Regions from separate parts of the Streptosporangium sp. NPDC049046 genome, predicted to be linked through region 2. Evidence: riboswitches for the same ligand, from Rfam matches in the RefSeq annotation. Region 2 holds a riboswitch; each other region holds the start of a gene.
The links. Region 2 has a riboswitch for cobalamin ahead of metE (5-methyltetrahydropteroyltriglutamate--homocysteine S-methyltransferase). Riboswitches for the same ligand answer to the same signal wherever they lie in the genome.
Positions count from the first base shown of each region.

Region 1: it holds a riboswitch for cobalamin, as region 2 does, so the genes downstream of both, AB0B96_RS07885 (ribonucleoside-diphosphate reductase subunit alpha) here and metE (5-methyltetrahydropteroyltriglutamate--homocysteine S-methyltransferase) in region 2, are expected to answer to the same signal.
Region 3: it holds a riboswitch for cobalamin, as region 2 does, so the genes downstream of both, AB0B96_RS31995 (ABC transporter substrate-binding protein) here and metE (5-methyltetrahydropteroyltriglutamate--homocysteine S-methyltransferase) in region 2, are expected to answer to the same signal.
Region 4: it holds a riboswitch for cobalamin, as region 2 does, so the genes downstream of both, AB0B96_RS31970 (ABC transporter substrate-binding protein) here and metE (5-methyltetrahydropteroyltriglutamate--homocysteine S-methyltransferase) in region 2, are expected to answer to the same signal.

Region 1 covers NZ_JBEZEZ010000004.1:329,614-336,829, reverse strand. Annotated here, with positions in the region: gene glmS (glutamine--fructose-6-phosphate transaminase (isomerizing)) at 1-807, shown strand, start outside; gene AB0B96_RS07890 (tripartite tricarboxylate transporter substrate-binding protein) at 899-1,924, shown strand; cobalamin riboswitch at 1,929-2,130, shown strand; gene AB0B96_RS07885 (ribonucleoside-diphosphate reductase subunit alpha) at 2,243-4,633, shown strand; gene AB0B96_RS07880 (ribonucleotide-diphosphate reductase subunit beta) at 4,696-5,691, shown strand; gene AB0B96_RS07875 (mechanosensitive ion channel domain-containing protein) at 5,753-6,904, shown strand; gene glgC (glucose-1-phosphate adenylyltransferase) at 7,098-7,216, opposite strand, start outside.
Region 2 covers NZ_JBEZEZ010000039.1:30-7,245, forward strand. Annotated here, with positions in the region: partial or broken gene AB0B96_RS36035 (ketopantoate reductase) at 1-592, shown strand, start outside; gene AB0B96_RS36040 (hypothetical protein) at 1,081-1,683, shown strand; cobalamin riboswitch at 1,733-1,946, shown strand; gene metE (5-methyltetrahydropteroyltriglutamate--homocysteine S-methyltransferase) at 2,065-4,299, shown strand; gene AB0B96_RS36050 (hemerythrin domain-containing protein) at 4,396-5,157, opposite strand; gene AB0B96_RS36055 (superoxide dismutase) at 5,450-6,052, opposite strand; gene AB0B96_RS36060 (ABC transporter substrate-binding protein) at 6,273-7,216, shown strand, end outside.
Region 3 covers NZ_JBEZEZ010000028.1:91,478-98,693, forward strand. Annotated here, with positions in the region: gene AB0B96_RS31985 (ATP-binding cassette domain-containing protein) at 1-225, opposite strand, end outside; gene AB0B96_RS31990 (iron ABC transporter permease) at 228-1,307, opposite strand; gene AB0B96_RS31995 (ABC transporter substrate-binding protein) at 1,304-2,515, opposite strand; cobalamin riboswitch at 2,682-2,863, opposite strand; gene AB0B96_RS32000 (hypothetical protein) at 3,112-3,669, shown strand; gene AB0B96_RS32005 (copper resistance protein CopC) at 3,802-4,422, shown strand; gene AB0B96_RS32010 (MFS transporter) at 4,433-4,996, shown strand; gene AB0B96_RS32015 (ATP-binding cassette domain-containing protein) at 5,184-5,789, shown strand; gene AB0B96_RS32020 (metal ABC transporter permease) at 5,786-6,601, shown strand; gene AB0B96_RS32025 (zinc ABC transporter substrate-binding protein) at 6,598-7,216, shown strand, end outside.
Region 4 covers NZ_JBEZEZ010000028.1:82,934-90,149, reverse strand. Annotated here, with positions in the region: gene AB0B96_RS31985 (ATP-binding cassette domain-containing protein) at 1-247, shown strand, start outside; gene AB0B96_RS31980 (hypothetical protein) at 244-792, shown strand; gene AB0B96_RS31975 ((2Fe-2S) ferredoxin domain-containing protein) at 923-1,306, shown strand; cobalamin riboswitch at 1,415-1,611, shown strand; gene AB0B96_RS31970 (ABC transporter substrate-binding protein) at 1,742-2,737, shown strand; gene AB0B96_RS31965 (iron ABC transporter permease) at 2,749-3,810, shown strand; gene AB0B96_RS31960 (ABC transporter ATP-binding protein) at 3,807-4,589, shown strand; gene AB0B96_RS31955 ((2Fe-2S)-binding protein) at 4,666-5,337, shown strand; gene AB0B96_RS31950 (YcaO-like family protein) at 5,594-6,793, shown strand; gene AB0B96_RS31945 (LLM class flavin-dependent oxidoreductase) at 6,825-7,216, shown strand, end outside.

The DNA.
Region 1 (7,216 bases), on a different contig from region 2:
GAGGCCGACACCCTCTACGTGGCGATCAGTCAGTCGGGCGAGACCTACGACACCCTCGCCGCCGTGCAGGAGCTCAAGCGCAAGGGCGGCAGGGTGCTCGGCATCGTCAACACGGTGGGCAGCGCGATCGCCCGCGAGTGCGACGGCGGCGTCTACCTGCACGCGGGCCCCGAGGTCTCGGTGGCGAGCACCAAGGCGTTCACCTCGACCGCCGTGGCCTTCGCGCTGCTCGCGCTGCACCTGGGCCGGGTGCGCGACCTGTCTCCCGCCGACGGCCGCAGGATCTGCGACGGCCTGCGCAGGCTGCCGGACCAGATCAAGGAGATCCTGGCGCTGGAGCCGCAGATCAAGGAACTGGCGGGTAAGTACGCCGAGTCGCCGAGCATGATGTTCGTGGGCCGGGTGAGGGGCTATCCGGTGGCCCGCGAGGGCGCGCAGAAGCTCAAGGAGATCTCGTACGTGCACGCCGAGGCCTATCCGGCGAGCGAGCTGAAGCACGGGCCGCTGGCGCTGATCGGCCCGGACATGCCGACGGTGGCGATCGTCCCCGACGACGAGCTGCTGGACAAGAACCTCACCACGCTGGGTGAGATCCGCGCCCGGGGCGGCCGGGTGCTCATGGTGGGCCACCGCGACGCCGACCCCAAGCTAGCCGACGACTGCGTCGTGGTGCCCAAGAACGAGACCGAGCTGGACCCGATCCTGCTCTCGATCCCGCTGCAGCTCTTCGCCTACCACGCGGCGGTGGCCCTGGGCCGCGACGTCGACAAGCCCAGGAACCTGGCCAAGAGCGTCACGGTGGAGTGAGCCCCGCGCCCTTTCCCTCCCCCCGTCTCGTCACAGATAGTGATGGGGTACTAACCTGTGGTATAGGGGGTTCTTGGGGGAAGGGGCGCTTATGCGCCGTAGGGGGTTTTTCGCGCTGGCGGCGGGGGTGCTGCTCGCCGCGGGGTGTGGCGCGAACGACGCCGGCTCGGTGGTGAAGCGCCTGCTCCTCCTCGAACCGACCGCCGACGGCCACGGCTGGGACAGGATCGCGGGCAGGCTGGCGACCGTCGCGGTCCAGGCGGGACTGGCGCGTACCGCGATGGCCGTCGAGCGGGGTGGCGCCCTGGGCTCCGCCCCTCGCGACGCGTTCGGTGCCTTCGGTGCCTTCGGTGGCCCCTTCGCGCGAGAGGGCAGGCTGCTCGTCACCGCGATGCCGATGGTGGCGGCCGCGGAGATCGCCAACACCGTCGCCGTGGTGAACGCCGCCACTCCCATCGCCCGCCTGGTCGGCGACTGGGCGGTCCTGGTCGTCCCCGCCGACTCCCGCCTGCTGACCTTCGAGGACTTCGCCGCGGGGTTGCGCCGGAACCCGGCGGGGCTCGCGGTCGGCGGCCGGTCGGAAGGGGGCTCCGAGCACGTGCTCTACGGCATGATCGGCAAGTGCCTCGGGGTGGACACCCGGCTGCTGGAGTATGCCGGATACCTCACCCCCGAGGACGCCGTGGAGGCGCTCCAGGTGGGCCAGGTGGCGGCCCTGCTGGGATCGGCGCGTGCCCTGCGCTCCGAGATCGCCGCGGGCCGTATGCGGCCCCTGGCGGTCTCCTCCGGCGACCGGATCGACGGGATCGACGCGCCGACGCTCAGAGAGGTCGACGTCCGGCTGGAGTACAGCGACTGGTGCGGCCTGCTGGGGCCCAAGGACATGAGCCCGGAGGACAGGGACGCCGCGATCGCCCTGTGCGACAGGCTCGACGCCGCGCCACGCTGGCGCTCCCTGTGCGCGGCCCACGGCTGGAGCCGGGTCTATCTCAGCGGCGACGACTTTCGCCAGTGGCTCGCCACCGAGACGGCCCGCGCCCGCGGTGTGCTTCACGAGCTCGGGCTACTGAAGTCCTCCGACACAACCTGTTGGGGTAGTTGCGTCAGGCGCCCCTAGATGTAGGATCCTGCTCGTTGCTGGTTCGCCCCGCAGGGGGCGAGGCAAGAGGGAACCCGGTGAGATTCCGGGACTGCCCCGCAGCGGTGAACGGGAACGAAAGCCGTCATTGAGCACTGGGTGATCCATACCTGGGAAGCGACGGCCGGTAGGCATGCGCGTTGCGCCCGTGAGTCCGAAGACCTGCCGGTGACGTGAATGTCCAGGGCCTCGTGGGAGGGCCCGCGGAACGAGGCGATCCGGCGTGCCCGGGATCGCTCGCGGACGCGTGCCATCCGGCGGAGCCTGTGGCGAGTCCGATCGAGCGAGGGGCACCAGGTGACACAGGCATTGGCGGAGACCGCGACGGGGAGCACGGCGGCGACCGCGACGGGCGACAGCGGCGTCGAAGGCGCGGTGGTGACCGCGACGGGCCATGGCGGCACGGGAAACACCGGGAACGCGCGGAGCGCCGCGGTGGCCGCGACGGGCGACGACGGCGCCGGGAGCATCGGGAGCGCCACGGACGCCCGCAGGCTGGCCATCGACGAGGCCGCCGCCCGGGTGATCACCGATCCCGAGAACTCCAGGGTCGCCGCCGCGATGCTGGCCGAGCTGATCGCCGACGAGGCCGCCGAGCACGGCGTCCGCGCCTTCTCCGAGTCCGTCGCCGCGACCCACGAGGCGGGGCTGGTCGCCGACGGGCTCGCGAGGTTCGTGTCCGCCCACGCCGCGGTCCTGGACGCGCTGGTCGATCCGGAGGCGGACGCCAGGTTCGAGTACTTCGGGCTGCGCACCGTCTACGACCGCTACCTGCTGCGCCACCCGAGGACCCGCAAGGTCCTGGAGCGCCCGCAGCACTTCTTCCTGCGGGTGGCCTGCGGCCTGGCCGAGACCGTCGAGGAGGCCGCCGAGCTGTACGCGCTCATGGCCACCCTGTCCTACCTGCCCAGTTCGCCCACGCTGTTCAACTCGGGCTCGCGCAGGCCCCAGCTCTCCTCGTGCTTCCTGCTCGACTCGCCCCGCGACGAACTGGAGTCCATCTACGAGCGCTACGGGCAGGTCGCGCGGCTGTCGAAGTACGCGGGGGGCATCGGGATCGCCTGGACCAGGGTCCGCTCGCGGGGCTCGCTGATCCGGGGCACCAACGGACACTCCAACGGCATCGTGCCCTGGCTGCGCACGCTCGACTCCAGCGTCGCCGCGGTGAACCAGGGAGGCCGCCGCAAGGGCGCGGCCTGCGTCTACCTGGAGCCCTGGCACGCCGACGTCGAGGAGTTCCTGGAACTGCGCGACAACACCGGCGAGGAGGCCCGCCGCACGCACAACCTGAACCTGGCCAACTGGATCCCCGACGAGTTCATGCGCCGGGTCGAGGCCGACGGCCTCTGGTCGCTGTTCGACCCCAAGGAGGTCCCGCACCTCACCGACCTGTACGGCGCCGCGTTCGACGACGCCTACCGGGCCGCCGAGGCCGAGGGCCGCTTCACCCGGCGGATCCCCGCCCGCACCCTGTACGGGCGGATGATGCGCACGCTCGCCCAGACCGGCAACGGCTGGATGACCTTCAAGGACGCGGCGAACCGTACCTCCAACCAGACGGCGAGGCCCGAGAACGTCATCCACCTGTCGAACCTCTGCACCGAGATCCTGGAGGTCACCGGCGACGCCGAGACCGCCGTCTGCAACCTCGGCTCGATCAACCTCGCCGCCCACCTGTCAGGGGACCTCGAGGACGGGATCGACTGGGCGCGGCTGCGCGCGACGGTCCGTACCGCGGTGCGGTTCCTCGACCGGACCATCGACCTGGGTTTCTACCCGACTCCCGAGGCGGAGGCGGCCAACCGGCGGTGGCGTCCGATCGGGCTCGGCCTGATGGGCCTGGCCGACGTGCTGTTCGCGCTGCGGCTGCCGTTCGACTCGCCGCGCGCGCTGGAGCTGTCCACCCGGATCTCCGAGGAGATCGCGCTCGCCGCCTACCGGACCTCCTCGGACCTGGCCGTCGAGCGTGGCCGCCATCCCTCGTACGAGGAGACCAGGGCCGCCGCCGGGGTGCTGCACCCCGACCACTACGGGGCCGCGACGTCGGCCGCGTGGACGGAGCTCAGGGGGCGGATCGCGGAGACCGGCCTGCGCAACTCGCTGATGATCGCGATCGCGCCGACGGCCACGATCGCCTCCATCGCCGGCTGCTACGAGTGCATCGAGCCGCAGGTCTCCAACGTCTTCAAGCGCGAGACCCTCTCGGGGGAGTTCCTCCAGGTCAACCGCTATCTCGTCCGCGACCTCCAGGCCCGCGGCCTGTGGACGGCGCCGATCCGCGACGCGATCAAGCGCGCCGACGGCTCGGTCCAGGACATCCCCGAGATCCCCGCCGACCTGCGGCTGCTCTACCGGACCGCCTGGGAGCTGCCGCAGAAGGCGCTGATCGACCTGGCCGCCGCGCGCACCCCGTACATCGACCAGTCGCAGTCGCTGAACCTCTTCATGGCCACGCCGACCATCGGCAAGCTCTCCTCGATGTACGCCTACGCGTGGAAGTCGGGCCTGAAGACCACCTACTACCTGCGCTCGCGCCCGGCCACCCGGATCGCGCAGGCCACTGTGGCGGCCCCGGCGGAACGGGCCGCGGCCGAGCCCGGGGCGGTGTCCGGGGTCGTGTCCGAAGTCGTGTCCGAGGCCGTCGCCTGCTCCCTGGAGAACCCCGAGTACTGCGACGCCTGCCAGTAGCCGTCCGGTCCGTCGACAGCCCTCAGCAGTCCTCAGCAGCCTTCAGAAAGGCGATTCTTCCGATGTTGCTCGACCCCGGCATGGATCTCACCCTGCGGCCGATGCGCTACCCGGAGTTCTACGAGCGCTACCGGGCCGCGATCCGCAACACCTGGACGGTCGAGGAGGTGGACCTCACCTCCGACCTGGCGGACCTGGCGAGGATGACGCCCGAGGAGCGTCACCTGATCAACCGTCTCGTGGCCTTCTTCGCCACCGGCGACTCGATCGTGGCCAACAACCTCGTCCTCAACCTCTACCAGCACCTCAACGCCCCCGAGGCGCGCCTGTATCTCAGCAGGCAGCTGTTCGAGGAGGCGGTGCACGTCCAGTTCTACCTCACCCTGCTGGACACCTACCTGCCCGATCCCGACGAGCGGGTCAAGGCGTTCGCCGCGGTCGAGCACATCCCCTCGATCCGCGACAAGGCGGAGTTCTGCTTCCGCTGGATCGACTCGCTCGGCGGGCTGACCCGGCTGGAGACGAGGGAGGACCGGCGGGCGTTCCTGCTCAACCTGATCTGCTTCGCGGCGTGCATCGAGGGGCTGTTCTTCTACGGGGCCTTCGCCTACGTCTACTGGTTCCGCTCCCGGGGCCTGCTCGGCGGCCTGGCCACCGGGACGAACTGGGTCTTCCGCGACGAGTCCATGCACATGGAGTTCGCCTTCGGCGTCGTGGAGACCGTACGGGCCGAGGAGCCGGACCTGTTCGACGACAAGCTCGTCGAACAGGTCACCCGGATGATCGAGGAGGCGGTCGCGGCGGAGCTGGCCTTCGCGGCCGACCTGTGCGGTGACGGCCTGCTGGGGATGAGCGTGGACCAGATGCGCCGCTATCTGGAGTACGTGGCCGACCAGCGCCTGGTCAGGCTCAGGATGCCCGTCAGGTACGGCACGGCCAACCCGTTCGCGTTCATGGAGTTGCAGGACGTGCAGGAGCTGGCCAACTTCTTCGAACGCCGGGTTTCCGCCTACCAGGTAGCCGTCGAAGGGAATGTCACGTTCGACGAGTCCTTCTGATTAGCTGTTGGTCCGGAAAAGAGAAGGACGAGGACGAAAGACGTCGAGGGGGACGCCTCACGTGTCCAGCTGGATCATCATGATCGTTTCCATCGTCGCCGCCGTCGTGGCGGTGGAGGTGGTGCGACGGGTGTTGCGCTCGCGGCTGATCGGCGAGAAGTGGGTTCTCGCCGGTCCGCTCGTGCACCGCTGCGCCTGGCCGGGATTCGCCACGGCCGCCGTGGCGACGGCCCACACCATCTACGAACCTGAGATGGTGGAGGGCGCGCTCAGCCAGGTGATCGACCGCGCTCTCAGCCTGGCGATGATCGGGTGTGCCACCTGGCTGGTCATCCAGGCCGCCTACGCGGTCACCGACGTGGTGCTGGAACGCCTGATCGCCGTCGAGGGCGAGGCCAACCGCAGGGCCCGCCGCATCCGCACCCAGATCACCCTGGTCCGCAGGGTCGCCTCCGCGGTGATCATCGTGCTCGCTCTGGGCGCGATGCTCTTCACCTTCCCGCAGGTGCGGGCGCTGGGAGCCGGACTTCTCGCCTCGGCCGGTATCGCCGGGGTCGTCGTCGGCATCGCCGCCCAGTCGACCCTGGGAAACATGCTCGCCGGGCTCCAGCTGGCCTTCAGCGACGCGCTCCGCCTGGACGACGTCGTGGTGGTGAAGGGGGAGTGGGGCCGCATCGAGGAGCTCAGCCTGACCTACGTGGTACTGCGACTGTGGGACGAGCGACGGCTCGTCCTGCCGGTCTCCTACTTCACGGCGAACCCGTTCGAGAACTGGACCCGGCACAGCAGCCGGGTGATCGGTCACGTGATGATCCGGGTCGACTGGTCGGTGCCGGTGGACGAGTTGCGCGCCGAGCTCTACCGGGCCCTGCGCGAACACCCGCTCTGGGACCAGAAGGACTGGACCCTGCAGGTCACCGACACCCTTCCCAACGGGCTGCTTGAGCTGCGCGCGCTGATGAGCGCCGCCGACTCCGCCAGCGCCTGGGATCTCAAGTGCGACATGCGCGAGCACATGGTGGCCTTCGTCCGCGACAGGTATCCCGAGGCGCTGCCCCGCTTCCGGGTCGAGACCCCACCCCCGTCCGCGACCGTTCCCGGGACGCTCACCGGCCTGATGGGCGCGGGGCTCATGTCACGCGGCCTGGGCGGGGACACCGGCGAGCGGGACGGCTTCGCCCAGCGGGGCGGAGACCAGCCGGATCCGGTCTGAGACGACAGGGGGGCCGGGGCATCCGCTTCGTTCTGTTTCGGGAAGCTCCGCCGGAGCCTGCAGCTCAGCTGGCCCTCGCTACGGCGGCCGGCTCGCGGACGAAGGCCACGACGTGCGTCCGCACGTCGTCGGCGGCCTCGACGAGGCCGCCGACGTCCGGTGACGCGGGTCGTGCCGGTGTCCGGTGAAGAGGTCAGCGCTCGACGATCTCGTTCTTGCCGATGACGACGATGCCGCCGTTGGTCACCGCGAAGCGGCTGCGGTCGTACTCCAGGTCGAAGCCGATCCTGGCGCCGTCCGGGATGATCACGT
Region 2 (7,216 bases):
CTCCGAGCAGGTCGCCTGGGGCTTTCCCGGCTCCGGCGGCGGCTTCGGCGCGGACGGCGTCCTCCGTGGGACGTTGCTGCCGTCGGTCGTCTTCGGCACCCTCGGCCCGCCCCCGACCGACCGGGAGCGGGCCGTACGCCAGGCGTTTCGCGAGGCCGGACTCCGGTTCAGGGAACAATCCGATTTCCGCGGCTGGTTGTGGATCCATTTCGTGTTCGACGCGGGCCTGCACTCCCAAAGCCTGAGACTGGGCTCGTTGTCCAAGCTGATAGGGGCGACGGACGACCTGCGCGAGGCGCTGCTGGCCATCCGCGAGCTTCTGCCGCTCCTCCAGGCGCGCGGTGTCGACCTGCGACGTCACCGCGGTGTGCTGTCGTTGCGTGCGCCCACCTGGCTGACGGCCCCCGTGCTCGCCTGGCTGACCGCTCATGTCGCGCTCGCGCGCGTGAATTTCGCGGCGCACTCCGATCCCGACGCCGAGGAGCCACGTGAGGTCTGCCGGGACACCCTGGCCGAAGCACGACGGTTGGGCATCTCGGTACCGCGACTGGAAGCGGCGGAACCACACTTCGCCCGCGAGATGACGGACTGAGTGAACGGCCACCTATAACAACGGAGTACGGGCAACCGGCCGCGCTTCACTTCGGCAGGCAACCGGGGCGACCAGGACACGGACCGGCATCGGCACCAGGCCGGCTCCGCAACGGCGAGAGCCCGGTCACAACCGTCCTCCGCCCGCGTAACGGCGCCGGACCGTGCCTTCCGGAGTGCGCCAGGAGACCCAAGTTATTTGACGAACGGACTTCGCCGTACCGGGAGCGCCTGGATGAACCCTTCAGGGCGGCGGAGCGTCCCTTAGGTGTGAAGAAATTGCTTTTGACCATTGCGATGCTTGCGTCGTTGTGCGCCTGCGGCCAGTCCGGTGCCGGTCCGGCACTCACTGTGGCCGGAAGCGAGACGATCGTGTTGCCGCGGGCCGATCAGCCCAAAGCGCATCGGCCCACCCTGGAGCGGCTCAAGCGAGAGGCGGCGTCGTCGGGTCGGCCTTTGGAGGAGGTTGTCAAGCGGTACGCGACCCGGATGGCTGCTACCTCGTCGCCCAAGCCGACGGACTTCGAGGGTTACGACCCCGCGGTGACCGACCCGGGCGTGACGATCGACGGCATTCCCTACGCCGAGTTGGTCGACCTTGGGACCATCGCCAGATCGGAGGGCATCTCCTACGAGGAGGCCATCGACCGCTTCGGTTCGCAGTCGTCCAACAGTCAGGTGATCGACAAACTTAATACGGAGTTTCCCGACGAGATCTCCGGCGTCAGGTACGTCGACGACCAGCGAGGGCTGCGCGTCGGCTTCAAGGGGCCCATTCCGACTCGCGCGATCGAGTTGGCCAGGACCCTCCCCGTGGAGGTCACCCTGATCGGCGGCAAGGGATTCTCGGCCGCGGAGCTTCGGCAGGCCCAGGACACGGTCGTGTCCTGGCTCCAATCCCGTCCTGAGGTGGCCACGATGACGACGCACCCAGATGACGAGACCGGCCACGTCAAGGTCACAGTTCAGCCGAAGGTGATGCCGGACGATGCGGAGGAGTTCAAACGTGGGCTTCAGCTCCCGCAAGTGGACAATCCGCACATCACCATCGAGGTCACGCTCTCCGCCGAGTCGGTCGCCGTTCGCCCGTAGTGAGCCACCGACGCGCACACGACTGGGCCCGAACGGTGGCCGGGCCGTTAAGCTCTCCGGTGTGGATGGTTCGCCCGTCTCCTTCGGGGGGCGAGCGTCGTAAGAGGGAACCCGGTGTGAATCCGGGACTGCCCCGCAGCGGTAAGCAGGAACGACCGCCGTCACAAGCACTGGGCGCGTGCCTGGGAAGCGACGGCCAGTAGGTCATGCCTCAGGCATGGTGCCCGCGAGTCCGAAGACCTGCCTCCGCCCGCGTGCCGCTCGGCGCGCGGTGGTCCGCGGCCTCGTGGGAGGGCCTGGGACGCGCTCGCCGGGGTCCTGCTCCGCGTTGCGTTTCTCTCTCCTGCCTGGCCGCATACTGGCGAGACGAGGGAAGTTGCCATGAGGACGACCGTTTTGGGCTACCCGCGCATCGGCGCGCATCGGGAGCTCAAATTCGCCACCGAGGATTTCTGGGCCGGCACGATCGGCGCCGACGAGCTGGAGGCGGCCGCCGCGTCGCTGCGCGGCTCGGTCTGGACCGAGCTGCGTGACGCGGGCCTTGATGCGATCCCGTCGAACACGTTCTCGTTCTACGACCAGGTGCTCGACACCACGGTCATGATCGACGCCGTGCCCGCGCGTTACCGCGACCTCACCGGGCTCGACCGGTACTTCGCGATGGCGCGAGGCACCGCCGAGCTTCCGCCCCTGGAGATGACCAAATGGTTTGACACCAACTACCACTACATCGTCCCCGAGATGGCGTTGGACACCCGGTTCCAGCTCGCCGGAGGCTCGGCCGCCAAGCCCGTGGCCGAGTATCTAGAGGCCAGGAAGCTCGGCATCGAGACGCGGCCCGTGCTCGTCGGCCCGCTCACCTATCTTCTGCTGGCCAAGGCCGCGCCGAACTCACCTGAGGGATTCACCCCGCTCGACCTGCTGGACTCCCTGGTGGAGACCTACGCCGAGTTGCTGGAACGGCTGGCGGGCGCGGGCGCGCAATGGGTGCAGTTCGACGAGCCTGTCCTGGCCCGCGACCTCGGGGCCCGGGAGATCGAAGCGCTCGGGCGGGCCTACCGGCGGCTTGGCGGCCTGCCCAGCCGTCCGAAGATTCTGCTCGCCACGTACTTCGGCGCCGTCGGCGCGCAGGCGCTACGGATGGTCGCCTCCACCGAGGTCGAGGCGATCGGGCTCGACTTCGTCGCCGGACCCGGCAACCTGGAGGCGGTGGCCTCGGTCGGCGGGCTGGCCCGCAAGACCTTGGTCGCCGGCGTGGTCGATGGCAGGAACGTGTGGCGCACCGACCCCGCGCGGGTGAAGTCGACGTACGCGGTGCTGCTCGGGTTGGCCGACACGGTGGAGCTGAGCAGTTCCTGTTCACTGCTGCACGTTCCGGTCGACCTCGACAGCGAGACGGCACTGGACCCGGCGGTCCGGGCGCGGCTGGCGTTCGCCCGGCAGAAGGTCGCCGAGCTGGTCGGTCTCGCCGCCGATCTACGTTCCGAGAACCCGTCGGCCGTGAAACCCCCCGCCGTACCGGCCGATCCCGACGTCCGGGCCCGGTTGGAGGCTCTTGGTGACGTGCGGCGAGCCGATCGAGCGGTCCGGTTCGCGGCGCAGCGGGCCAAGCTGGGATTGCCCGAGCTGGCCACGACGACGATCGGCTCGTTCCCGCAGACCGCGGAGATCCGCAAAGCCCGCGCCGATCACAGGGCGGGACGGATCGACGAGAACGCCTACGTCGAGGCGATGCGCGCCGAGATCGCTCGCGTGATCACGCTTCAGGAGGAGCTCGGCCTGGACGTTCTCGTCCACGGCGAGCCCGAGCGCAACGACATGGTCCAGTACTTCGCCGAGCGACTCGACGGCTACGCCGCCACCGACCACGGCTGGGTTCAGTCGTACGGTTCCCGCTGTGTGCGCCCGCCGATCCTGCACGGCGACGTCTCCCGCCCCGAGCCGATGACGGTGGAGTGGGCCTCCTACGCCCAGTCGCTCACGTCCAAGCCGGTCAAGGGTATGCTCACCGGGCCGGTGACGATGCTGGCCTGGTCGTTCGTCCGCGACGACCAGCCCTTGGCGCAGACCGCCCGCCAGGTCGCCCTCGCGCTACGCGACGAGATCACGGATCTGGAGGCCACCGGGATCGGGATCGTCCAGGTGGACGAGCCGGCGCTGCGCGAGCTCCTGCCGCTCCGCAAGGACGACCAGGATGTCTATCTGGCCTGGGCGATCGGGGCGTTCCGGCTGGCCACCTCCGGCGCCGCCGACTCCACCCAGATCCACACCCACATGTGTTACTCGGAGTTCGGCGAGATCATCAGCCCGATCGCCGACCTGGACGCCGACGTCACCAGCGTCGAGGCCGCCCGCTCCCACATGGAACTGTTGCCCTACCTGACCGAGGTCGGCTACGCCAACGGCATCGGCCCCGGCGTCTACGACATCCACTCACCGCGCGTCCCGACCACCGAGGAGATCGAAAACAACCTGCGCAACGCCCTCCAGGCCGTTTCGGCCGACCGTCTGTGGGTCAACCCCGACTGCGGGCTGAAGACCCGCGGCTACCCCGAGACGCGAACCGCCCTGGCCAACATGGTCGCCGCCGCCCGAGCTATCCGAGCGGATCTCTGATCAGTGCCGCTTCCCGGCCCGAAGCCCTGCTTCGGGCCGGCGTTCAGGAAGCTTCCTGGCCACACACCGCATGATCGCGTTCAAGTCATCGACAGCTCACCCCCGGGGAGTGAACTGGGCCAGGTCGTAGATGCCGAGGCTCTTCTCGATGTCGGCCACCTGGTTGACGACACCTGCGAAGCCGGCCGTACCGAAACGGCGGTGTTCCTCATCTTCGAAGATCTCGCCCAACTCGGCGAACTGCTTGGCGGAGACGACTTCGCGCAGGGCGGGGAAGACGACGGTGTCCTCGCGCGCCTCGTGCGGTTCGTACATGCGGATGAAGACGGCCATGTCGGCGACCAGGGCGCGGCGGGTCTGGGCGGACGGCGTCGCGACGCCGGTCGTGCCGGTGGCGTTCAGGATGCGGCCGGTCACCGTGCGTCCGCGCCGATGTTGCTGGAGCAGCACCGTGACGGTGCCGGTGAGCTTGCCGGCCTTGACCAGCGGCGGGAAGACGTACTTCTCTTCCAGGCGCTCGTGGTACTCCTCGATGAAGGAGCGGATGAGGCCCGCCGATGCGTGCAGCGCCTGGGCCGGTACGACCTGGCCGCTGTCGATGCGCCGGATCCCGTCCCGGTAGATGAGCAGGATGCGCTTGAGCACGCCGTGCTCGCGCATCAGATCCTCAGGTGGGGTAACGGGTTCGATCTGCCCGGCCGGGGTGGAAGGCGTCGGCGAGGTGGCGTAGGAGACGTTGGTGGTATGCGTCCCGCAAGCCGTCAGCGCCGATCCGCAGACCACCACGAGCGGCAGGCCGAGCAACTCGCGCCGGTGCACAGGTGGCCTGTCGGCGCACGTCTGGTCGTCCCGTCCCACCGGCCGCATCCCGAGCCCTCAGTTCATCTGCCGCATGCCCGCGCATCACGGGCATGCCCGGGTTCAGACGATCCGATACGACGAATCGGGTAATGCCTGATCAAGGTCCCAATCAGGGGACGATCTGCCAGGGGCGCATCGTCTCGGTGTTCTCGTGGCCCCCATGACGCTCCCAGGAAACCGGGTGATGACGTGGGAGGCGACTATCTGGATGTGCAGGGGGCGGCGCCCGGCCGTCCGGTTGGACCATTCGCCAAGGAAGGACGGACGGTCGGGCGCCGCGGTCATGGGGTCAGGCGCCCTTGGCCGCGTCGAAGCGGGCGATGACGTCGTTCCAGTTGATCAGCGACCACAGCTGCTCGACGTAGTCGGGGCGCACGTTGCGGTACTGCAGGTAGTAGGCGTGCTCCCAGGCGTCGAAGACCAGCAGCGGGGTGGTGTTCACACCGACGTTGCCGTGGTGGTCGTACACCTGCTCCACCACCAGGCGTCGGCTCAGCGGTTCCCAGGCCAGGATGCCCCAGCCCGATCCCTGCACGGTGGCGGTGGCGGTGGTGAGCTGCTTCTGGAAGGCCTCGAAGGAGCCGAAGTGCTCGGTGATCGCCTCGCCGAGCGCTCCGTCGGGACGGTCGCCGCCGTCGGGGGAGAGGTTCTGCCAGAAGATCGAGTGCAGCACGTGCCCGGACAGGTTGAAGGCGAAGGTCTTCTCCAGCCCGACCAGGCCGCCGAACTCGCTCTTGTCGCGCGCCTCGGCCAGCCTCTCCAGGGTGTCGTTCGCGCCCTTGACGTAGGCGGCGTGGTGCTTGGCGTGGTGCAACTCCAGGATCTCCCCGGTGATCGCGGGCTCCAGCGCCGCGTAGTCGTAGGGCATGTCCGGAAGGGTGTATCGGCCCACAGTGATCTCCTTGCTGCGCCAGACCTTATCGCGATTAGTTCGCAACAACAATAACTATGCAACTACTTACGGCATGTGCCGTGTGCTCCACCTCGCACGGGAGGCCCCCTCCGGCCATCGCCAACCTGATGCGGCTTGCTGGCAATTGCAACTTATGTGCAGAATGTGGTGCTTTGATGCACAACGATCGTTTGATCTCGAACCTCCGGAGACTCACCACATGAGCCGCCCGCCCCGCATCACCCCGACCATCTGGCGGCGACGCGCCACCGAAGGCGGTACCCCGATCATGAGAAGACTGCTCGTCCTGGCAGTCGCTCTGACGCTGACCGCCTGCTCACCGGCTCCCGCCACTCAGGGGACCGGCCAGAAGGCCGAACAGGCGGCGGCGCCGCAGGCCGGTTTCCCGGTCACGGTGGAGAACTGCGGGCGCGAGCTCACGTTCGACAAGCCGCCCGCCAAGGTGGTGACCGGCTACCACCCCTCTCTGGAGACTCTGTTCGCGCTCGGTCTGGGCGATCAGGTCGCCGGGCGCACGAACTTTTCCGAGAGCCCGTTCCTGCCGGGGCAGCAGGAGCAGTACGCCAAGATCCCGGAGATCTCCGGCACGATCATGCTGCCGCAAAAAGAGGTCATGCTCTCCCAGGGCGCGGACTTCGTCCTGGACAACGCGATGGCCGGCTTCGACGCCGCCGGTGGTTACGCCACCGTGGAGGAGCTGGACGCGGCCGGCTCTCCGGTGTACATCCTGGGCGGCTGGTGCAGCCCCGAGGAGGTGCTCGAGTTCACCATCGACGACACCTACGCCGACCTGCGCAATCTCGGCGCCATCTTCGGTGTCCCCGACCGCGCCGACGCGCTGATCGCCGAACTTCAGGGCAGGCTCGCCGATGTCACGAAGCGCGTCGCCGACCGCAGCCCGGTCAAGGTGCTGGCCACCGACGGCGGCAAGGGGCCGGTCAACGCCTACGGCGGCTCGGGCATCACCCACCAGATGATCACCGCCGCCGGTGGGACGAACGTGCTGGCCGACGTCAAGGGCGACTACACCGAGGTCAGCGCGGAGAAGGTCAGCGCCGCCCAGCCCGAGGCCGTCCTGATCAGCGACTACTCCACCCTGCGCGGCGAGGACATGCCGAGCTCGCCGGCCAAGGCCGCCGAGGC
Region 3 (7,216 bases), on a different contig from region 2:
CAGGGTGTCGACGTCGACGCCGCCGAGGAGCACCTGGCCGCCCAGCGCGGACTGGAGTGCGGCCATGGTGCGCAGCAGCGTGGATTTGCCGGTGCCGTTCGGGCCGATCAGCACGGTCAGCTCACCCGACAGGGCTTCGGCGTCCAGGTCGTCGAGCACGCGACGCTCCGGTTGCCCCCGCCTGGCGGGGTATCCGGCGTGCAGTCCGCGTAGTTCCAGGCTCATGCTCACACCGCCAGTCCAGTGCGGGCCGCGCGGCTGCGCAGCAGTACGGCGATCACCACGGGCGCGCCCACGATGGTGGTCACCGCGTTCAACGGCAGCACGACCCCACTGCCCGGCGCCTGGGTGGCCACACAGCACGCCAGCGCCACGGCGGCCCCCAGCAGGACGACCGCGGGCATTAGCACCCGATGGTCGGCGGTGCCCAGCAGCAGCCTGGCCACGTGCGGCACCGCCAGACCGAGGAAGGCGATCGGCCCGCAGTAGGCGGTCACCGCCCCGGCCAGCACCGAGGAGGTCAACAGGGTGAGCGTGCGCACCACCCGGACCCGCACACCCATAGTGCGCGCGTAGTTCTCGCCCAGCAGCAGCGCGTTGAGCGCTTTGACCCCGGCCAGCGCACCCGCCAGCGCGGCCACGCAGACCGGCACGAACACCCCGAGATCTCCCCAGGTGGTCCCGGCGAAGCTGCCCAGACCCCACATGATGAACTGCTGGGCCCGCTGCGGGTCGGTGTAGACCAGCAGCAGCGTGATGAGCGAGGTGGCGGCCGACCCCACCATCACGCCGATGATCAGCAACGTCACCACCGACCTGACCCGCCGCGACAGCACCAGCACCAGCCCCAGCACCGTGGCCGCACCTGCCGAGGCGGCCACCACCACGCCCGCGCGGCCCAGGCCCGCGATGCCCGCGGTGAACGCGCCGGCCGCGCCGCCCCACCCGATGATCACCAGCGCCACGCCCAGGCTCGCCCCCGAGCTCACCCCCAGGATGTACGGCTCGGCCAGCGGGTTGCGAAACAGAGTCTGCAGCTGTACTCCCGAGACCGACAGGGCCGCTCCGGCCAGGGCCGCGGTGATGGCGCGCGGCAACCGTACCGTCCAGATGATCTCCTGAACCCCCGGGTCCGCGCCGGTGTCACGCACCAAGGCGAGCAGTGCCTGGTTCAGCGGGATCGAGGTCGAGCCGAGCAGGACCGCCAGCGCGAACGCCAGCGGCACCGCGACCCCGATGACGGCCAGAACGACGCTCCGGCGGCGCCGGGCCGCCGCCGGAACACCCGCGAGGGCCAGAGCCGTCACTTGGCCAGCTGCTGGTAGAAGGTGAAGGCGTGCCCCGGCGCGAGGTCGGGATGCAAGATCGCTACCAGGTCGGCCAGGATCAGGTCCGGGTGGCCGACGCCGCGCTCGTAGAAGTCGTTGCCGCCCCCGGGGCCGAGCGTCCTGTTCGCCGACCAGAGGCTTCCGGACTCGAACGCGCCGAACTTGGCGTAGCGCGGGTCGGCCTTCTCCACATCGGCCAGGCTCTTCCACTCGTTCACGGCGGCCAGCCACACCTCGGCGTCCTTGGCCTTGGACAGCACAGCCTCCAGGTCCAGGGTGGTGCTGCCGGGGCCCGGCGTGTCCGCCCACGGGTAGGTGCCGCCCGCGTCCTTGATCAGCCCCGCGACGTAGCTGCCGCCGTTGGGCACCGACCACTGCCCCTCGTACATCTGGCCCGGCAGCACGGTGACCGGTGCGGCGGCCTTGGCCTTGGCGGCCAGGGCGGTGTAGTCGGTCTCGACCTTGCCGAACACCTCACCGGCCTTGGCCTCGGTACCGGTCAGCGCGGCCATCACCTTGATCCACTCGGCGCGGCCCAGCGCGGTGGACTCCAGCCATTCCGCGTTGGCCACCACCGTGATCCCGGCCTGGCGCAACGGGCCGTAGGCCTTGTCCTCGGTGCCGCCGCTCATCAGCACGTCCGGCTTGGCGGCGATCACCTTCTCGGTGTCGACTTCCTGACCTTTGGCGTACTCGGTGATCTTCCCGGCCTTCACCTGGGCCAGTACCTGGGGGGAGGCGATGTACCCGGCCGACGAAACACCGGTGAGCCGCTCCAGCACGCCCAGGTCGGTGATGAACGGCAGGTGGGTGGTCGAAGCGGAGAACAGCCGCTCGATCGGGGTCTCGACGGTGACCGCCGCGGCCAGTTCGCCGGTGAGCGCGGGAGCAGGGGTGCCGCACCGCACCAGCACGTAGGTCTCCGGTTTGGCGCCGGGGGCGGGCTGCTTGACGGTGAGGACCTGATAGTTCTTGGCGTAGGTCAGCGTGAAGTTCGTCGCGTGCTCCACCTTCTGCTTGACCGGGAAGTAGTCCTCAGCGGCGTCGAAGCTCGTGACGCAACGGCCCTCGGCCGAAGGCGGTGCCGCCGAAGCGCTCGGTGAGCCCTGCGGCGCGGGGGCGCCGCAGGCGGTGGCGGTGAGCAGGATGGCGAGCAGCACGCCGGTGATCGGGCGGGGGATGCCCATAGGTGGTCTCCTGGAAACTGGCCGCGGCCACCGTTCCTCGACGGCTGCCGCGACGGGCGAGAGGCCGGATCACCAGGAGAGTCCTGCACGACGGGCAGGCTGAAGGGCCCTATAGCGGGAGAACCGCATGACGGCCACCGTCCTCTCTTGGGGAGATCCGCCCCATTTCGTGAGGAGGCGACAGCGTGAGTCTCCTGGCTCTCGGGTCGATGCTCCTCCCGGCCTTCCCACCCGCACGCGGGCAGTGGCCTGTTCGGGATTCACTCGCCGATCACAGTGGCGGGACCGCACCGGATTCACACCGGCTTCCTCGTTCCGCCGTCGCCTACGCCGACCATGTTCGCACAACCACCATTAACGACAAGCCCCCGACCGGTTCGTTCAGTGATCGTTGCAACGGCGTCCGGGACCGCACGCACGGCCGCCATGGGAAACGAGGCGCTCTTCGCATGACCGTCCCGCGTTTCGGGTGAACGGCGGGAGCCGTTCCCACGTATGTCCGGGTATGAGATTCACGCACCCGGCCGCGACGGCCTGAGGCATGATCCGCTGTCCCGGTCTTCTCGGCGAGCCACCCGGCTGACAGGATGTCCTTTGTGACCCCTACGGTGTCGGCGCTGCGCGTGCCACGAGCCGTCGTCTTCGCGACGATGTGCCTTGTGGTCTCCGCGGGCGGCCACGCGCTGGCCGGGGGCGGCCTGATCCCGCCGCACGTGGCCGTTCTGGGCGCACTGATCGCCTTCTGCGTGGCGTACGCGCTCAACGGGCGCGAGCGCGGTGTGGAGGTCGTGCTCGGCGCGACCATCGGCGCGCAGATCCTGCTGCATGAGCTGTTCAATCGCGCCGCGCCCGCGCCGCAGGCGATGTCCTCCGCCGAGCACGGCCATTCCGGCCTGGGCATGACGATGATCCATCTCGCGGTGGCGTTGGGCACCGGCTGGTGGCTGCACAGAGGCGAGAGCGCCCTGTGGCTGATGATCCGCCTGTACGGCGGGCCGAGGCCGCTGATCCGGCTGTTGTTCGCCGTCCCCGCCGAGGTGGCGTCGCCGGTGTGGCGGGCCGTTCCGGCCGCCGATGTCCGGCCGTACGGCGGCTGGGAAATCCTGCCGGTGCTGCGGCGGCGCGGCCCACCCGCGCCGCGACACGCCGGCTGAAGGACCTGGAGGAAGGGTCCGGAGGGCGGCGTGCCCCCGTGACCAGACGCCCTCCTTTTTCGCTGGAGGCGTTCCTTCCGTTTCGCCGGTCTGTGCCAAGGGCACGGCCGGAGGTCCCTTCTGGAGTCCACGATGGCGTCCCTGCCACGATCCGTCCGCACGACCGTTGTCACCGCCCTGTGTTGCGCCATATTCGTCCTGCTCGGCGCACCCGCCGCGCTCGCCCACGACCGTCTCAAGAGCAGCTCTCCCGCCAAGGATGCCAAGGTCTCCGCCGTCGAACGGATCAGGCTGGAGTTCAGCTCTCAGGTCCGCTTCCCAGCGGTCGCGCTGCGCACGGCGAGCGACACGATCATCGACATCGGCAAAGCGAAGGTCGCAGGTGACACGGTCACCTCCGACGTTTCGGCGCCTCTGGACCCGGGTGACTATGTGATCGCTTGGCGGGTGGTCTCCTCCGACGGTCACCCGATCGAGGGGGAGACTCCCTTCATCGTGACCGCCCCGGCGACACCGTCCGCGAAGGCCGCGCCGACCGTCGCGACCACACCGGTGCCGGAGCCGACGGCTTCAGCGTCCGCACCGGTGGTCGCGCAGCCCGTTTCGCCTGGCCCCGCTTCCGCCACCGGCGAGCAGGAGAACGCCGGGAGCCTGCCGGGCTGGATCTGGGTCGCACTCGCCGCGATCGTGGCCATCGGCGCGGGCATCTGGTTGCAGGCCTCTCGCCGAGGCCGTTCCGGCGGCGCGGAGTGATCCGCCGGCCATGCCCGCGCACCTGACGTTACGTCTCGCCCGCGCCGCGGCCTTCGCCGTGGTGTGCCTGGGGCTCGGTGTGCTCGCCCACGTGTCCGGCGGGGGCGTCGTCTCCGCACCGGCGGCGGCGTGCGCCTTGGCGCTGGCGTTCCTGGTGGCGCTGCCCGCGACCGGCGGTGAACGCGGCCTGGGCGTGATCTGGCCGTTACTGGCAGGCACGCAGGTGGCGTTGCACCTGCTTTTTTCCACGGTTCACCTCATCGCGCCGCTGGCCGAGGTCGGCGGGCACGCGCATTCCGGTTCCGGGCTGGTCCCCGGGCTGGGCATGGTGGTGGCGCACGGCTGGGCGGGAGCGCTGGCCGCTTTGTGGCTGGCGCGCGGCGAGGCCGCGCTCTGGGCGGTGCTGCGCCGCCTCGCCGTCCGGCTGTTCCGGTTGCTGAGGGTCCGGTGTAGCCAGACGGCCGCGCCTGCCCGCCTATGGCGTACGACTTCCCTCGCACCGCCGCTCCTGCGGTCCGCGCTATTGCGGTACGCGCTCAGCGGGCGGGCCCCGCCACTGCCGATCCGCGGCTGAACCGCTCCCTCTTCACGGGCTGCCCCCACAGGCGGTCCCGTCTCTTCACGATGCCCTCCCGGGCGGACCCGGTCCGCCCTGCTGCCGCCGTGCCCCTCCCCCCAACCGGAGTACGCCCATGCCCGTCCCCGTCCCCGTCCCCTTGTCCGGTTCCCCGGCGTCCGCCGCCGGTCTACGCCTGTCCGCCGTGAGCTGTCGGCACGGCCGGCTCCTCGCGGTGGACGCCGTCGACCTGGCGCTCGCCCCTGGCGAGCATCTGGCCATCACCGGCACCAACGGCTCGGGCAAGAGCACGCTGCTGCGCGCGCTTCTTGGACTGCATCGCGAGGTCTCCGGGGTGATCGAGGTCTCGGGACGGCGGGCGCGCACGCCGGCCGACTGGGCCCGCCGCCGCTCCGAGGTCGCCTGGATCCCGCAGCGCCAAGCGGCTGGCCGCTTTCCGCTGCTGGTGCGCGAGCTACTGGCCAGCGGCGGACACGCCGAGCGGGCGTTCGCCGCGGCCGAAGACCTGGGAGTGGGCGCACTGCTGGAACGCCCGCTGGCCACCCTGTCGGGTGGCCAGTTGCAGCGCGCCTATCTGGCGCGGGCGCTGGGACAGGTCGCGGCCGGGGCGGGGCTGGTGCTGGCCGACGAGCCGACCGCGGCGCTGGACTTCGCCGGTCAGGAGCAGGTCGCCGGCGTGCTGGCCGGGCTGGCGGTGAGCGTGGTGGTGGTCACCCATGACCGGGTGGTCGCCCAGGCGTGCGGGCGGGTGGCTGAGATGGCCGCCGGGCGGCTGCGGGAGGTCCGGTGAACTCGATCTGGACGCTGCTGGAGATTCCCTCGGTCCGGCTGGCCCTGGTGGCGCTGCTGCTCGGTTCGGTGGCGCTGCCGATCGTCGGGGTGTTCATCGTGGGGCTGGACATCATGCCGGTCCGTTTCGCGATGATGCACGTGGCGCTGCTGGGCATCGCGATCGGCCTGCTGACCGGGCTGGATCCGCTGCTGTGCGCGCTGGTGCTGTGCGGGCTGACCGGTGGTGCGCTCACGCCGCTGGCCCGCAGCAGCGCGGGGTTGTCGGGGGCGATGGGCCTGCTGATGACGCTGGCCATCGCGGCGGCGCTGCTGGTGTTGTCGATCTCCGGGGTGAACGCCAACGGGGCGTTCGAGCTGCTGTGGGGGTCGATCCTGGCCACCCGCCCCGGGGACGTGGCCGCGCTCGCCGTCCTGGCCGCGCTCGTCCCGGTGCTGTACGGGCTGCGCAGGAAGGACCTGGCCCTGCTGCTGCACGACCGTGAGCTGGCCATCTGCTCGGGCGTGGCCGTGGAGCGGCTCACGCTCGTCCTGCTGGTGGTGATCGCGGTGGCGATCGCCTCGGCCATCCGGCTGACCGGGGCGTTGCTGGTCGACGCGCTCACCCTGCTGCCCGCCCTGGCCGCGCGCCGGGTCGGCCGGTCACTGTCGGCCATGGTCGGCTGGTCGGTCGCCTTCGGGCTGGTCTTCAACCTGGGCGGCTTCTTCCTCGCCCTGCTCTTCGACTTCCCGCCCGGTCCGGTGCTGGTGCTGGTCGGCGGGGTCTGCACCGTCCTTCTCTACTCGATTCCGGAAAGGATCCTCACGAAATGATCATCTTGCGCCGATTCCGTCTCGCTGCCTTGGCCGCTGTCGCCGCGCTGGCCATGGCCGCCTGCGGGAGCACCGAGGAGGCTTCCCCCTCCGCTTCTCCCACTTCATCCACGGGAGGCGGTTTGAAGGTGGTCGCCGCCTCCACCTGGGAGGCGGGGTTCGCCAAGGCCGCGGGCGCGACCGACATCACGGTGATCGTCCCACCCGGCGTGCACCACGCCGCCGACTACGACCCCAAGCCGTCGGATCTGGCGAAAGTGGCCGAGGCCGACGTGGTGCTGTACGCCGCCTTCGAGGGTTTCGCCGGCAAGCTCAAGGAGGCCGCCGGGTCCAAGGCCAAGCTGATCGAGGTCTCCCTGGACAACGCCCCCGACAAGGTCAAGGCCGAGGTGCGGCGCCTGGGCGGTGAGTTCGGCACCGCCCAGGCTGCCGAGGCGTGGACCGCGGCCTTCGACACCGAGTACACCGCGTTGAGGGAGAAGGTCACCACCGCCACCAAGGGCACCGCGCCGGTGATCGTCTCGCAGGCGTTCGTGGCCTGGGCCTCCGATCTGGCCGGCGCTCAGCCCGCCGGGGTGTTCGGCCCGCAGCCGCCCACCGCCGGCCAGATCTCCG
Region 4 (7,216 bases), on a different contig from region 2:
ACAGCGCCCCGAACTCGCCGCGCGAACCATCGTGCTCGGCCGCGAACTGCTCGCCCTGGGAGTGCTTCAGGGCGGCGGCGACCTGGTCGAACCCGCTCCCGGACAGCCGTTCTTCGTTCGGCGCAGTTGCTGCCTGTACTACCGCCTGCCTAACGGCGGCAAATGCGGCGACTGCGCCCTCATCGACCCCGACACGCGCCGCGAGCAGTGGGCGCTGACCCTGCGACAGGCCGGAGGACCCGCATGAGCCACACCGTCGTCGAGGAACACGGCACCGGCACCCTGCACGTGTGGGCGCTGCCCACCGACGAGCGCACCTTGCTGTCGCTGGTCACCGACATCTTCGAGCACCACTGGGAGCACATCTGGTTCGGGGTCATCGTCCAGGGCGCGGCCTGGGAGGTCGCCGCCCCCAACGCGCCCGAACGCATCAGCCTGTACGACGGATATGTCACCGTCGACTTCGGCCGCTGGCACTTTCACCTGTGCATCGGCGAGCACACCGCCAGCGGCCCCGAACTCGGGCGGATCCGCCGCTGCGCCCGCGCCGAGCTCTACCGCTCGATCAGCGCCGACGGCCACCCCGTCTCCTGGGGGATGCGGATGTTCAACGGCCAGGGCGACCAGCTGATGACCGTGCTGCTGCCCAACCCGTTCCTCACCGACCGCCAGCAGATCCTCGACCCGCCCGACTACGACCGGCTGATCGCCTGGGACGAGCTTCGAGCCGCCTATCTCGGAATCGGCCCCGATCCATTGGACCGCGCCGGAAAGGGCTTCAAGCACGGATAAGAGGGGGGCTCCGCCGCCGTGTGGCGTCGTGTGCTGGAAGCGTGACGGTGCGGGAGAGCTACCGGGTGCCCGGAGTCAGCACGTATGGCGGTCGCGTATCGCGCCGCCAGCCCGCCTGAGGAAGGAACGCATGAAAAGGATCACCGTGTGCCGGGACTGCTGCTGCGGGAGCGTGCGGAAGGTACCCGCCCTCGACCACGACGAGCAGATCCGCCGGTTGGCCGAGGTCGCCGACGTCCGCGTGACCGAGTGCCTTGACGTGTGCGACCAGGCCAATGTTCTCATCGTGCAGCCGACCCCGGAGGGGCGGGCGGCCGGTGGCCGTCCGGTGTGGCTCGCCCTCGTCAACGACGAGGATGCCACGGCCGATGTCGCCGAGTGGGTTCGCGCTGGTGGTCCCGGCCTGGTTCCGTTGCCGCCGATCCTTGAGCTGTACCGTTTCACCCCGCCGCGCCGCTTGCCGCCCCGCGAGGTCGACCCTCCGATGACGAACACCTCAACCGCGCGCCGGTGACATCGGTCCGGCGAAAAGACCAGCGTGTGGTGCTGAAGCCACTCCGCGCCAGGATTGCCGAGCCTTTGTCTCCACCCGCACTTCCCAGGACAAGGGTGCCCTGCTTGTGCGCATCGACCCGCTTCGTGTGATGATGATGCCGAAGGCGAGCGCGGACTGAGGAAGCCGGTGTGAATCCGGCGCGGTCCCGCCACTGTGATCGGCGAGCGAATCCCCACCATGCCACTGCCCCTCTCCGGGGTGGGAAGGCGGGGACGAGCCTCGACCCGAGAGCCAGGAGACTCACGCGGTCGCCTCCTCGATGAACTGGGGCGGATTTCCCCGGAGAGGAGTGGGCTCTCGTGCCCGTCGAGCCGGTGGCCGCGCCGAGAAGCCCTGAAGTGTTCCCTCTTTCAGATCCGCCCCGTTGCGCAGATTCCGTGAGAGGAACACGTCATGACGGGCAGACGCCCCATTCCCCTGCTGCTCGCCCTCCTGGTGTCCGGAGTGCTGGCCGCCTGCGGCGGCATCCCGGCTGAGAATGTCCCGGCCGCCGCTCCGGCGGCCTCCGCGCCTGCGGGCTTCCCGGTCACCCTTGACAACTGCGGGGTGAAGAGCACGTACGAGCAGCCGCCGCGGCGGGCGATATCCATGAACCAGCACGCCACTGAGGTGATGCTGGCGCTCGGCCTGGAGAGGTCGATGATCGGCACCGCCTACCTCGACGACAAGGTGCTGCCGGAGTATCAGGCGGCCTACGACGCCATCAAGGTCGTCTCGAAGGAGTACCCGGCGTATGAGGCCCTGCTGGCCGAGGAGCCCGACTTCGTCTACGGCGGCTTCGGCAGCACCTTCGACGAGAAGGAGGGCCGCAGCCGGGACGCCCTGCACAAGGCCGGCATCAAGACATACCTGAATATCGAGGGGTGCGCCGAAGGTGCGGTGTCCCTGGACCTGATGAACACCGAGATCCGCAATGTCGCGAAGATCTTCGGCGTCTCCGACCGGGCCGAACCGTTGATCACCACACTGCGGGCGACCCTCGACGGTGTGAAGGCCAAGCTCGGCGACACCGCCCCGGTCAAGCTGTTCGTCTACGACAGTGGCGACAAGACCGCCTTCACCGCCGGCGGCAAGGGCGTCGGCAACGAGATCATCAAGCTGGCCGGGGCACAGAACGTGTTCGCCGACGTCGACAAGATGTGGGGCGACGTCTCATTCGAGCAGGTCGCCGAGCGCGCGCCCGACTGGATCGTCATCTACGACTACGGCGACCAGCCGGTGGCCGACAAGGAGAGGTTCTTGCTGGCCAACCCGGCGCTGAGGGACGTACCGGCCATCAGGAACAAGCGGTTCGCGGTGCTGCCTTTGTCGTCGGTGGTCCTCGGCGTACGGGCGCCCGGAGCCGTCGAGGCGCTGGCCCGCCAGTTGCACGCCGACCGCTTCAAGTGAGACCAGTTCAAGTGAGCGAACCGGTCGCAGGCGCCGTGCCGTTGGCGCAGCGCCCGGGGGTGCCGTATCCGATCGTGCTCGGCCTGCTCGTGCTCCTGGTCGGTGGGGCGCTCACCGCGGCCGTCGCGGCCGGGTCGGTGGCCCTGCCCGCAGGGCAGGTGTGGGGCATCCTGCTCCACAACCTGCATCCCGCCCTGGCCGAACCGGCCTGGACACCGGTGCGGGAGACCATCGTGATGGACGTACGGCTGCCGCGGGTCGTCCTGGCGGGGGTGATCGGCGCGGGCCTGTCGGTCTGCGGCATGGCCCTCCAAGCGCTGGTGCGCAACCCGCTGGCCGACCCGATGCTGCTGGGAGTCTCTTCTGGCGCGAGTGTCGGGGCGGTCACTGTGGTGGTGTTCGGCTTGAGCGTGTTCGGCGCGTTCAGCCTGCCGATCGCGGCCTTCCTCGGCGCGCTGGCCGCGCTGGTGGCGGTCTACTTCCTGGCCCGCTCGGGCGGGCGTATGACGACGGTGCGGCTGGTGCTGGCCGGGGTGGCCATGGCCGAGGTGCTCTCGGCCGTGGCCGGCTTCCTGATCGTGACCTCCAACGACCCGCACAAGACGCAGGCGGCGGTGCGCTGGATGCTGGGCGGCCTGGCCGGCACCACCTGGACGGTGGTGTGGATCCCGGCGATAGCCGTCCTGGCCGGGACCCTCGCGCTAGTCGGGGTGTCGCGGCCGCTGAACCTGCTGCTGGCAGGGGAGGAGGCCGCGGCCTCGCTCGGGCTGGATGTGCACCGTTTCCGGGCGGCGCTGTTCGTGCTGGTCGCCATGATGATCGGCACGATCGTCGCGGTCAGCGGGGCCATCGGCTTCGTAGGGCTGATCATGCCGCATGTCGTCCGGCTGCTGATCGGCGCCGATCACCGCCGGGCGCTCCCGGCCACCGCGCTGCTGGGCGCGGCCTTCCTCATCGTGGCCGACCTGGCCGCCCGCACCCTGATCGCGCCGGAGGAGATCCCGGTGGGCATCATCACCGCGCTGGTCGGCGGGCCGTTCTTCCTGTGGTTGATGCGGAGGCGCTCCAAGTGACACTGACCGTGGAGAACGTGTCGGTCCGCGTCGGCGACCGCGACCTGGTCCGCCAGGTCTCGTTCGAGGTCGCCGAGGGGGAGATGCTCGGCTTGGCCGGCCCGAACGGGGCGGGTAAGTCGACGCTGCTGCGCACCCTCTATCGGGCGCGTAGGCCGACCGGCGGCCGGGTGCTGCTGGACGGTGAGGACGTGTGGCGCATGCCCGCGGGGCGGCTGGCCCGTCAGCTGGCCGCGGTCCTGCAGGAGAGCGGCGGCGACTTCGAGCTGTCGGTGTACGACGTCGTCGCCATGGGCCGCACCCCGCACAAACGGGCCTTCGACGGCGACAACGTGGCCGACAAGGCGATCATCGCCGACGCGCTGGGGCGGCTGGATGTGGCCGATCTGGCGCACGCGCCCTTCGACCGGCTCTCGGGCGGGGAGAAGCAGCGGGTGCTGATCGCGCGGGCGCTGGCCCAGCGGCCGACCACGATGGTGCTGGACGAGCCGACCAACCACCTGGACCTGCGCCACCAGTTGGACGCGCTGAACCTGGTACGCGGCCTCGGCGTCACCGCGGTGGTCGCCCTGCACGACCTCAACATGGCCGCCGCCTTCTGCGACCGCGTCTGCGTCATGGACGCCGGTCGCGTCGTCGCTCTCGGCACCCCCGCCGACGTGCTGACCCCCGCCCTGCTCGCCGAGGTCTACCGGGTGGACGCCGAGGTGGCGATCCACTCGGTGACAGGGGTGCCGCAGGTGAGTCTCCGAACCGCAGGGAGCCGCGCCACGAAATAAAACCTTTTTGCGCAAAAGCCGGATCCGCCATCCGGCTTGTTAGCCGTGCGATTTTAAAGAACGGAGCTTCGGCACAATGGAATCGGCATCGACTGAATCGATTCTGACGGCCCTCGAAGAGGTCGCCGGGTTCGGCTCGTTCTTTTCTCTGCGCATCGGCGGCGACGCGGCCGGGTGGCACGACGTGAAATGCGACTACGAACGCGGTTTCACCGACCTGGTGGAGGCGACGGCCACCAGGTACGGCACCCGTGAGCTGCGCATCGGCGCCTCGATCGCCCAGCTCGGCCACGCCGCGCGGCTCTGGTCTCCACTCCTGGCCACCGTGCTCACCCACGCGGTGGTGCCCGACCTGACCCGTCTGGACCGCGCCGACGAGGGCCCGGATCTCCGCCTGCCTACTCCTACGGGATGGCATTACGAATCACCGGCCCAACTCTATGACCTGGTGATTCGCCGCCACCTGGAACCGCTGGCGGCCGGCCTGCGGGTTAAGGTCGCCCCCGGCCTGCTGTACGGCAACGCCGCCTCCGCCCTGGCCGAGGCAGGTCGCGCGATAGCCGCCATGCGCCCGGACCTGGCCGGACCCGCCACCGGCCTGGTCACCGACCTGCTGGCCCGCGGCCATCTGGCGGGAAAGGGAGCGCTCATCTCCCCTGAGCTGGCTTTCCGGCGCACCACGTGCTGCCTTTATTACCGGGTGCCCGGCGGTTCCAAATGCGATGACTGCTCATTGGCGAAGAAATGAATTCTTGAATTCACCGCGACCGTATGCCTATGGTGTTGCGTGTAGTTCGCACCTGCAAATCACCTGCAGAAGGAGGAGGCGCATGGCACACCACGGATTCGCCGAGCCCGAGGGCCCGCAGGACTGCCTGAAGTCCCACACTCCGGCGGTGGACTCGCCGTTCGAGTGGCGCCAGGACGACGACGAGTAGATCGCCCCGAGCCGGGGCCCCTCACCGGGCCCCGGCCTCTCCCCGGCCCCTTCAGGAGGAGCGTTCGTGATCGCACAGGTCCGCCGCGACGCGCCCGGCGACCCCGTCGTGCCCAGCCTGGTCTCCTACTCCGCCTTCCCCATCGAGGGCACGGAGGTGACCGGCGGTGCGGCCCTCGGCGACGAGGAGGCGGCGCGGGCGGCCGCGATCGGAGAGGCGATCGAACGCCACTGCGCCAACCAGGTGCCCGCCGGGCTGCGCCGGGCCGCCTACCACGACCTGACCGAACCCGCCGCCGACCCACGCGCGTTCGCCCTCTACTCGCAGGGCCAGTACCGGGCGCGCGGGTTCCCGTTCGTCGCGATGACCCCCGATCTGGAGATCGCCTGGGCGCCCGCCACCGACCTGGTCTCCGGCGAGCGGGTCCTGGTGCCCGCCTCGCTGGTGTACGTGAACTACTTCACCGGCCCCCGCCGCGCCGAGCCGCTCACCAACTACCCCGTCCTCGCCGGGACCGCCGCCGGCACGACCCCGGAGCAGGCCCGGCAGGCGGCGCTGCGCGAGGTCCTCGAACGCGACGCCGTGACCACGTGGTGGGCCAGCACCACGGCGGCCTCACCACTGCCCAGGCCCGCGGGCGGCCCGCTGGTCACGGCGCTGGCCCAGGCCGAGGAGGCGGGGTTGACGGTGTCCCTGTTGCGGGTGCCCTCGACGTTCGACGCGACCGTGGCGGCGGTGTTCGTCGAGGACCGCGCGCACCGGGTCGTGGGGTTCGGCAGCGCCTGCCGGGCAGATGAGCAACAGGCCGCGGCCAAGGCGTTCACCGAGGCCGTCGGCACCTACGAGACCGGCCGCGTCCTGCTGCGCCGCGACATCGGTCGGCGCCCCTACCTGCGGCGGCGCGCCGACCGGCGCTACCTCGACGCCTTGGCGCGCGGCTGGCGCGACGTCAACGACGTCCGCCTGCACGTCCAGGTCTACCTCGACGAACGCCTCCAGGGCGAGGTGCTGGACCGGCTGCGCCTCCCCGGCGGCCCACCGCTGCCGCCGGAGACCACCGGGCCGCTGCGCTCGCTCACCGAGCGGGGTTTTCGCGCCTACGCCGTCGACCTGACCACCCCGGACGCCGGGGACGCCGGGTTGCACGTGGCCCGGGTGCTGGCGCCCGGCCTGTACTGCGACGCCCCGGCGGCCTTCCCGTTCCTCGGCGGGACCCGGCTGCCCGCCTCACCTGACCTTGTACGGCAACCCCTGCCGTTCGCCTGACCTCTCGCCTGACCCCGAAGAAGGAGAACGCATGCGGCTCGGACTGGCCATGGGCTACGGCGGCGAACCCATGCACGAGGTGCTCCCGGTGATCAAACGCGCCGAGAGCATCGGCGTCGACTCGGTGTGGAGCGTCGAGGAGTACGGCCCCGACGCCGTCAGCGTGCTCGGATACCTCGCCGCCGTGACCGACCGCATCGAGCTGGGCACCGCGATCATGCAGATCCCGGCCCGCACCCCCGCCGCCACCGCGATGACCCTCGACGTGCTGTCCGGCGGCCGTTTCCAGCTCGGGCTGGGCCTGTCGGTGCCGTGGATCGTGGAGGGCTGGCACGGCCTGCCGTACGAGCGCCCGCTGCGCCGCACTCGCGAGTACGTCGAGATCGTGCGCCGGGCCATCGCCCGCGAGGATCGGGTGCACTA